Bdellovibrio bacteriovorus: one gene and its partner. The protein of the gene in region 2 interacts with the protein of the main gene of each other region in a pairwise test. Links are inferred from orthologs where the notes say so. Each region holds a gene or a part of one and is shown on either strand. Other genes may lie near its edges.

The links.
Region 1: the proteins of ligA (region 2) and leuS interact in binary tests that used the Escherichia coli proteins (3 or more experiments, as listed by UniProt). The link is inferred for Bdellovibrio bacteriovorus from one-to-one orthologs.

Annotation. Positions count from the first base shown.
Region 1 is NZ_LUKF01000019.1:48,328-51,473, reverse strand. The notes cover bases 23-3,069. They hold leuS (leucine--tRNA ligase), read right to left. Parts: upstream 2,720-3,069; coding sequence 326-2,719; downstream 23-325. Other genes in these bases: AZI85_RS14895 (GGDEF domain-containing response regulator), read left to right, coding at 2,945-3,069; speA (biosynthetic arginine decarboxylase), read right to left, coding at 23-200. In the rest of the region: more of speA, read right to left, coding at 1-22; more of AZI85_RS14895, read left to right, coding at 3,070-3,146.
Region 2 is NZ_LUKF01000019.1:326,614-329,590, forward strand. Bases 67-2,944 are described here. They hold ligA (NAD-dependent DNA ligase LigA), read left to right. Parts: upstream 67-444; coding sequence 445-2,445; downstream 2,446-2,944. Other genes in these bases: gatC (Asp-tRNA(Asn)/Glu-tRNA(Gln) amidotransferase subunit GatC), read right to left, coding at 67-320; AZI85_RS16270 (hypothetical protein), read right to left, coding at 2,446-2,944. Outside these bases: Asp-tRNA(Asn)/Glu-tRNA(Gln) amidotransferase subunit GatA, read right to left, coding at 1-37; more of gatC, read right to left, coding at 39-66; more of AZI85_RS16270, read right to left, coding at 2,945-2,977. UniProt on the Escherichia coli protein: DNA ligase that catalyzes the formation of phosphodiester linkages between 5'-phosphoryl and 3'-hydroxyl groups in double-stranded DNA using NAD as a coenzyme and as the energy source for the reaction.

The DNA.
Region 1 (3,146 bases), 280 kb from region 2 along the record:
TCTGGAAAACGAATCATGATAGGAACGCGAATACCGCGGTCCAAAAGATCCTGAGTAAGTTCGAACAAGTCTACAGAAGGTCCACTTGCTCCCATTGGAGTAACAGAGACATTGCCTGCTCCATTGATTCTGAAATAACCATTGCCCCAGTTATTAATCCCATAAAGCTCAGCGCTCTTCTCAGGACTCCAATTAGACATCTCTTTTGGCCCTCACTCTTCTTTCTTTTACGAAAGAGGTTATATTTTCTAGCGGGGCCGTAAAGATTTTTTTTGAAAATCTGGTCCTTTTCGGGCGCCCGCGAGGCACCCGCAAAGGTGCCAGTTTATTTCACGATCAAATTTAAAATTCTGCCGGCTTTATAAATCACTTTGTCAGGATTTTTTCCAGCTAAAACTGCAGACACTCCGGCCACGGCTTTCGCCGCCGCTAAAGCTTCGTCTTCTGAAGCCGTCGGGCTTACTTCGATCGTGCCGCGCATTTTTCCATTCACTTGCACGCCGATAGTCACAGTGTCGTCAGCGACGAGGGTACTATCATATTTTGGCCATGGAGCCAAAGAGCAAAGTCCTTCTCCGCCCATTTTTTCCCACAATTCTTCCGCCAAATGGGGAGCGAAAGGAGCCAAGATTTGCACCAGCGGTTTTAGAGCCTCTTCCGAGCGGCACTCGGCCTTATAAAGCTCGTTCACCAAGATCATCATGGCGCTGATCGCTGTGTTAAAGCTCATGCTTTCGATGTCTTCTGTGACTTTCTTGATCGTTTTATGAACTAATTTCTTAATGTCGTCAGGAGCGGCATCTTTTGTAGCCACATATTGGCCTTCATCACTGACCACCAAGCGGCTGATGCGATCCAAGAAACGCTTCACACCGTCAATACCCGTTGGCGCCCAAGGTTTATCTTTGTCGACCGGGCCCATGAAGCTGATAAATGTTCTCATTGCGTCGGCGCCATGGCTTTTTGCAATCGTGTCAGGAGAAATCACGTTTCCACGAGATTTCGACATTTTTTCGCCATCAGGTCCCAAGATCATTCCTTGGTGAAGAAGCTTTTGGAAAGGCTCATCATGAGTGACAAGACCGCAGTCAAAAAGAACCTTCATCCAGAAACGGGAGTAAAGAAGATGACCGACTGTGTGCTCAGGTCCGCCGACGTAAAGATCTACTGGCATCCAGTATTTCTCTGCCTCCGCGCTGAATGGCGCTTGATCATTTTTAGGGTCGATATAACGCAAGAAATACCAAGAAGAACCTGCGGCACCTGGCATAGTGTCGGTTTCGCGTTTTCCTTCTTTGCCATCGCGAGAATAACGAACCCATTCAGCATTGCGAGCTAGTGGAGCCTCACCCGTGTCAGCAGGTTCATAATCGGCCACCTCTGGAAGAATCACTGGAAGTTCGTTTACAGGAACTCCGCGAGAGCCATCCGCGAAGTGAACAATCGGGAACGGCTCACCCCAGTAGCGTTGGCGACTGAAGAGCCAGTCACGTAATTTGTATTGAACTTCGCGCACGCCTAATTTTTTGCTTTCAAGGTGAGAAAGCATTTTTTTAATCGCTTCAGCTTTAGTCAGGCCGTTAAGGAAATCTGAATTCACCAAAGTGCCATCGCCTTCAAATGGCAAGGTGTCGCCACCTTCCAGAACGCGCTTCACTGGCAAATTAAATTTTGTCGCGAATTCAAAATCGCGAGCATCATGACCCGGAACCGCCATGATAGCGCCCGTGCCGTAGTCCAAAAGTACATAGTCCGCGATCCACACCGGAATTTTTTCACCTGTAATTGGATGAAGAGCGTAAGCGCCGGTGAAAACTCCCGTCTTATCTGTTGTAGCTTTGCGTTCTACTTCAGACTTGCGAGAAGTCGCTTCAACATAAGCTTCTACCGAAGATTTTTCCGCAGCCGTCGTGATTTTTTTCACTAGCTCATGTTCTGGAGCCATGACCATGAAGCTAACGCCGAACAATGTATCTGGGCGAGTTGTGAAGACTTCAAAAGATTCCGAAGTACCGTCCACTTTGAAAGTGATACGTGCGCCTTCGCTTTTGCCGATCCAGTTGCGTTGCGCTTCTTTGGTTCTTTCGGGCCAGTCTACTTTGTCTAAATCGTTCAAAAGACGTTCAGCATAGTCTGTGATTTTAAGCATCCACTGTTTCATCGGAACGCGAATGACAGGATGTCCACCACGCTCGGACTTGCCATCGATAACTTCGTCGTTCGCCAAAACTGTTTTCAAAGCCGGGCACCAATTCACAGGAACTTCTTTTTGGTAAGCCAGGCCGCGTTCGTAAAGTTTTAAGAAAATAAATTGGGTCCACTTGTAGTAGCTTGGTTCGCATGTGGAAATCTCGCGGCTCCAATCAAAGCTAAACCCGTAAGACTGAAGCGTGTTGCGGAAGCTTTCGATGGCTTTTTGAGTTGTGATGGCCGGATGGATTCCAGTCTGGATGGCATATTGCTCTGCCGGTAATCCGAAAGCGTCGTAGCCCATAGGGTGAAGAACGTTAAAGCCGTTCACACGTTTGTAGCGTGAAACGATATCGCCGGGGGTGTAGGAAGCCATATGACCGATGTGCAATCCCGAGCCTGATGGGTAGGGGAACATATCCAGAGCATAGTATTTTGGTTTCTTGCTATTTGACTCAGCTTGAAACGCTTTTTGCTCGGCCCATTTTTTTTGCCATTTCGATTCAATTTCGGAGAAGTTCAAACTCATAACGGACATCCTTACAAACGTTTAAGTACTTCGTTTAGTCCTATCCAAAAACACCCTCAAATTCAACGTATATGCAGTCGCAAACGAGTCTGTTTTGCAAAACGCCGTTCCACAGTCTGGCCCAAGATTTAGGTCCAGCCCAGACCTCGTCGATGGATCAGAATTTTCCTTAATCAAATCTCGAAATTAACCGATGAGTGAGGCAGACGTTACACTGGTATGTAGATGAGTTTTGAAAACAGCTCCAAACAACCTAAAAGTCGCCGCATTCTAGTAATCGACGACGATAAAGACAGCTTAGAGATTCTTTTAGAGCCTCTGAGATGGGAAGGCTATGACGCTCGCGGTGTCACCACCGAAAAAGAGGCGCACAACCTTATCGAGTCTTGGATTCCTCAGGTTGTCATCCTGGACTGGATGGCTCCGT
Region 2 (2,977 bases):
CGGCAATATCTGAGATTGAAGCAAAAGTTAAATCCATCTTAAACCACCGGAGGAACTTTAAAAAGGTTTCCAGCTTTTGCCGGAGCATTAGCGGTCATTTCTTCAGCGGTAAATTCCTGCTTAACCACATCTTCGCGCCAAAAAGATTCGATTTCCGTTGGTGTTACCAAAGGTTCAATCCCGGCTGTATTGACTTTTGAGATCTGCTCGAAATGACCCAGGGCTTTGGCCAATTGGGTGCTGTACTCTTGGGCTTCTTCGTCACTGACTTGCAAACGAGCAAGCTTTGCGATGTGTTCAATAGTTTTCTTGTCGATCACCGAGAGTCTCCTTCGCGGGGATGTGATATTTAAAAATAATCAAAAAACAAAGTTCAGTCACCCTTTGCGCAGTCTTTCCTTTTTTAGACTAGACCTTTTCCCTCAGAGTGATAAATTCATTTCCATGTCTAAAAAGCGCCACGAAGAGCTCAAGAAAATCATCTCGCACCACGACTATCTTTATCACGTCATGGATAGCCCAAAAATCTCGGACTACGAGTACGACCAGCTGTTCACCGAGCTTTTAGCCCTGGAAAAAAGCGAAAAGAACTTAGACCTTTCCGATTCACCGTCTCAACGTGTGGGCGGAAGTCCTCTTAGCGCTTTTGAAAAAGCGCCGCACCGTCTTCCCATGCTTTCATTGGCTAATAGTTATTCTCCCGAAGACATCTTCGACTTCGATGAGCGCGTAAAAAAATTCCTTAATACCGATAAAGCCGTCGAATATCTTGTCGAACCCAAGTTCGACGGTCTTTCGATGGAGCTTATCTATGAAAACGGTCAGTTCGTACGCGCGCTTACTCGTGGCGATGGAACGGTGGGCGAGGATGTCACTCAAGGCGTTCGTACCATTCGCAGCGTTCCTCTTAAGCTGAGTACGAAAAATCCGCCAGCGCTTTTGGAGGTCCGTGGCGAAGTTTTAATGTTCAAACAGGACTTTGCAAAACTGAACGAGACCCAACAAGAAAACGGTCAGCAAACTTTTGCGAATCCTCGTAATGCAGCGGCTGGCTCGGTACGCCAATTAGATTCAAAAATCACGGCGTCTCGTCCTTTGCGTTTTTATGCTTATGCCTTGGGTGCTGTTGATGGCGTTGAATTTAAAACCCAATTAGAGATCGAAGAGTATTTTCACGAAGTAGGCGTTCCCTCATTACAAAATAAAGAGGGATTAAACCTAGTTCGAGTTTGCAAAGGGCCCGAGGAAGTCGTTGAGTATTACCATCACGTAGAAAAAGTCCGTCCGCAGCTTCCGTTTGATATTGATGGTGTAGTAATTAAGGTGAACTCTCTTCGTCTGCAAGATGACTTGGGTTTGGTCGCGCGAAGTCCACGATGGGCCACGGCTGCAAAGTTCAAACCTGAACAGGCGCAAACGGTTATTGAAGATATTATAGTCCAAGTGGGAAGGACGGGGGCCTTAACCCCGGTCGCGATCATGAAACCCGTTAAAGTGGGTGGCGTGACGGTGACCAATTCTACTTTGCACAATCAAGATGAAATCAATCGCAAAGACGTGCGCGTTGGTGACACAGTTATCATTCAGCGCGCGGGTGATGTGATTCCGGAAGTTGTTTCGGTGGTGGCAGAAAAGCGTCCTAAGAATAGCAAGCCCTTCTTAATTCCTTCTGAATGCCCGGCCTGTGGATCAGAAACCGTAAAAACTGAAGGCGAAGTAGTCACTCGTTGTGTGAATCCACTTTGTATTGCCGTGGTTAAAGAGTCGCTGAAACATTTCGTCGCTCGTCGCGCGATGAATATTGATAAAGTCGGCGATCGTCTGATTGAAACCATGGTGGATCACAAACTCCTAGCGAAGTTTTCAGATTTCTATCGCCTTTCAAAAGAAGATGTTCTGTCTTTAGAGCGACAAGGTGATAAGTCTGCAGAGAACATTATCAAAAGTATTGAGAACAGCAAAAACCCCACTTTGGCGAGATTTATTTTTGCTCTGGGCATTCGCTTCGTCGGAGAACAAACCGCGAAACATCTTGCCGATCATTTTGTGAATATAGAAAACTTCTTAAAGGCGACGGAAGAAGAGCTTTTACAAGTTCCTGAAATCGGTCCGAAGGTGGCAAAAGCTATCGGCGATTGGACCGCCAATAAAAAACTCGTCAACGAAGTTCATGACATGCTCAAGCTAGGCGTGACGATTGCAAATCCTGTTCGCTCGGCAGAAGGCGCTCTTTCGGGAATGAGTTTTCTAATTACGGGAACTTTGCCTATTAAGCGCGACGATGCCAAAGATATCATTGAAAAGAACGGCGGAAAAATTCTTGGCTCGGTCTCTTCAAAATTAAACTATCTTGTTGTGGGTGATGATCCCGGCTCAAAAGTTGAAAAAGCACAAAGCCTGGGAGTTAAAATCATTTCCTGGGAAGACTTGCAAAAGATGCTTTAATTAGCGCTGGCCCGCTCGCGGCGCCGTCGCTTTATTGGCATCAACAAGCTCTGCCATACGGCCGCGCAGGTGAACGCACGTTGCGCTTAAATCCTTAATTGCATAATCGACTTGGGATTTGCTGCGGCCTCTTTTTTCAAAGTGCTTACGTAAAACAGTTTCATCTTGCTGACAAAGAACGTCTACGCGACGAACTAGCGCACGATACTCCGAAGGGTTGGCTTTCGCGAAAGCCAGGGTTTCACTGGCTTTATTCGACGCCTTCACACATTCTTCCGTGGCATTTTTAGAGCGACGAATGCAAATGGGTTTTTCGTCTTTCAAGCCAAAAAGAACGGGATTACAAAGCACGACGGATTTTCCGTCTTCGTTATCGCCATAAATTGCCGAACCTTCTTGATTTGCCTTACACGAATAAGTGACCGACTTCCCAGAGGCATCACGAATTTCTTTTTCGCTAATCGGAGAACACTGCGGACCTTCAACCGCCCAACCGGCGTAAACGCAAGCAAGGCGTTCGGTTTTACTGACC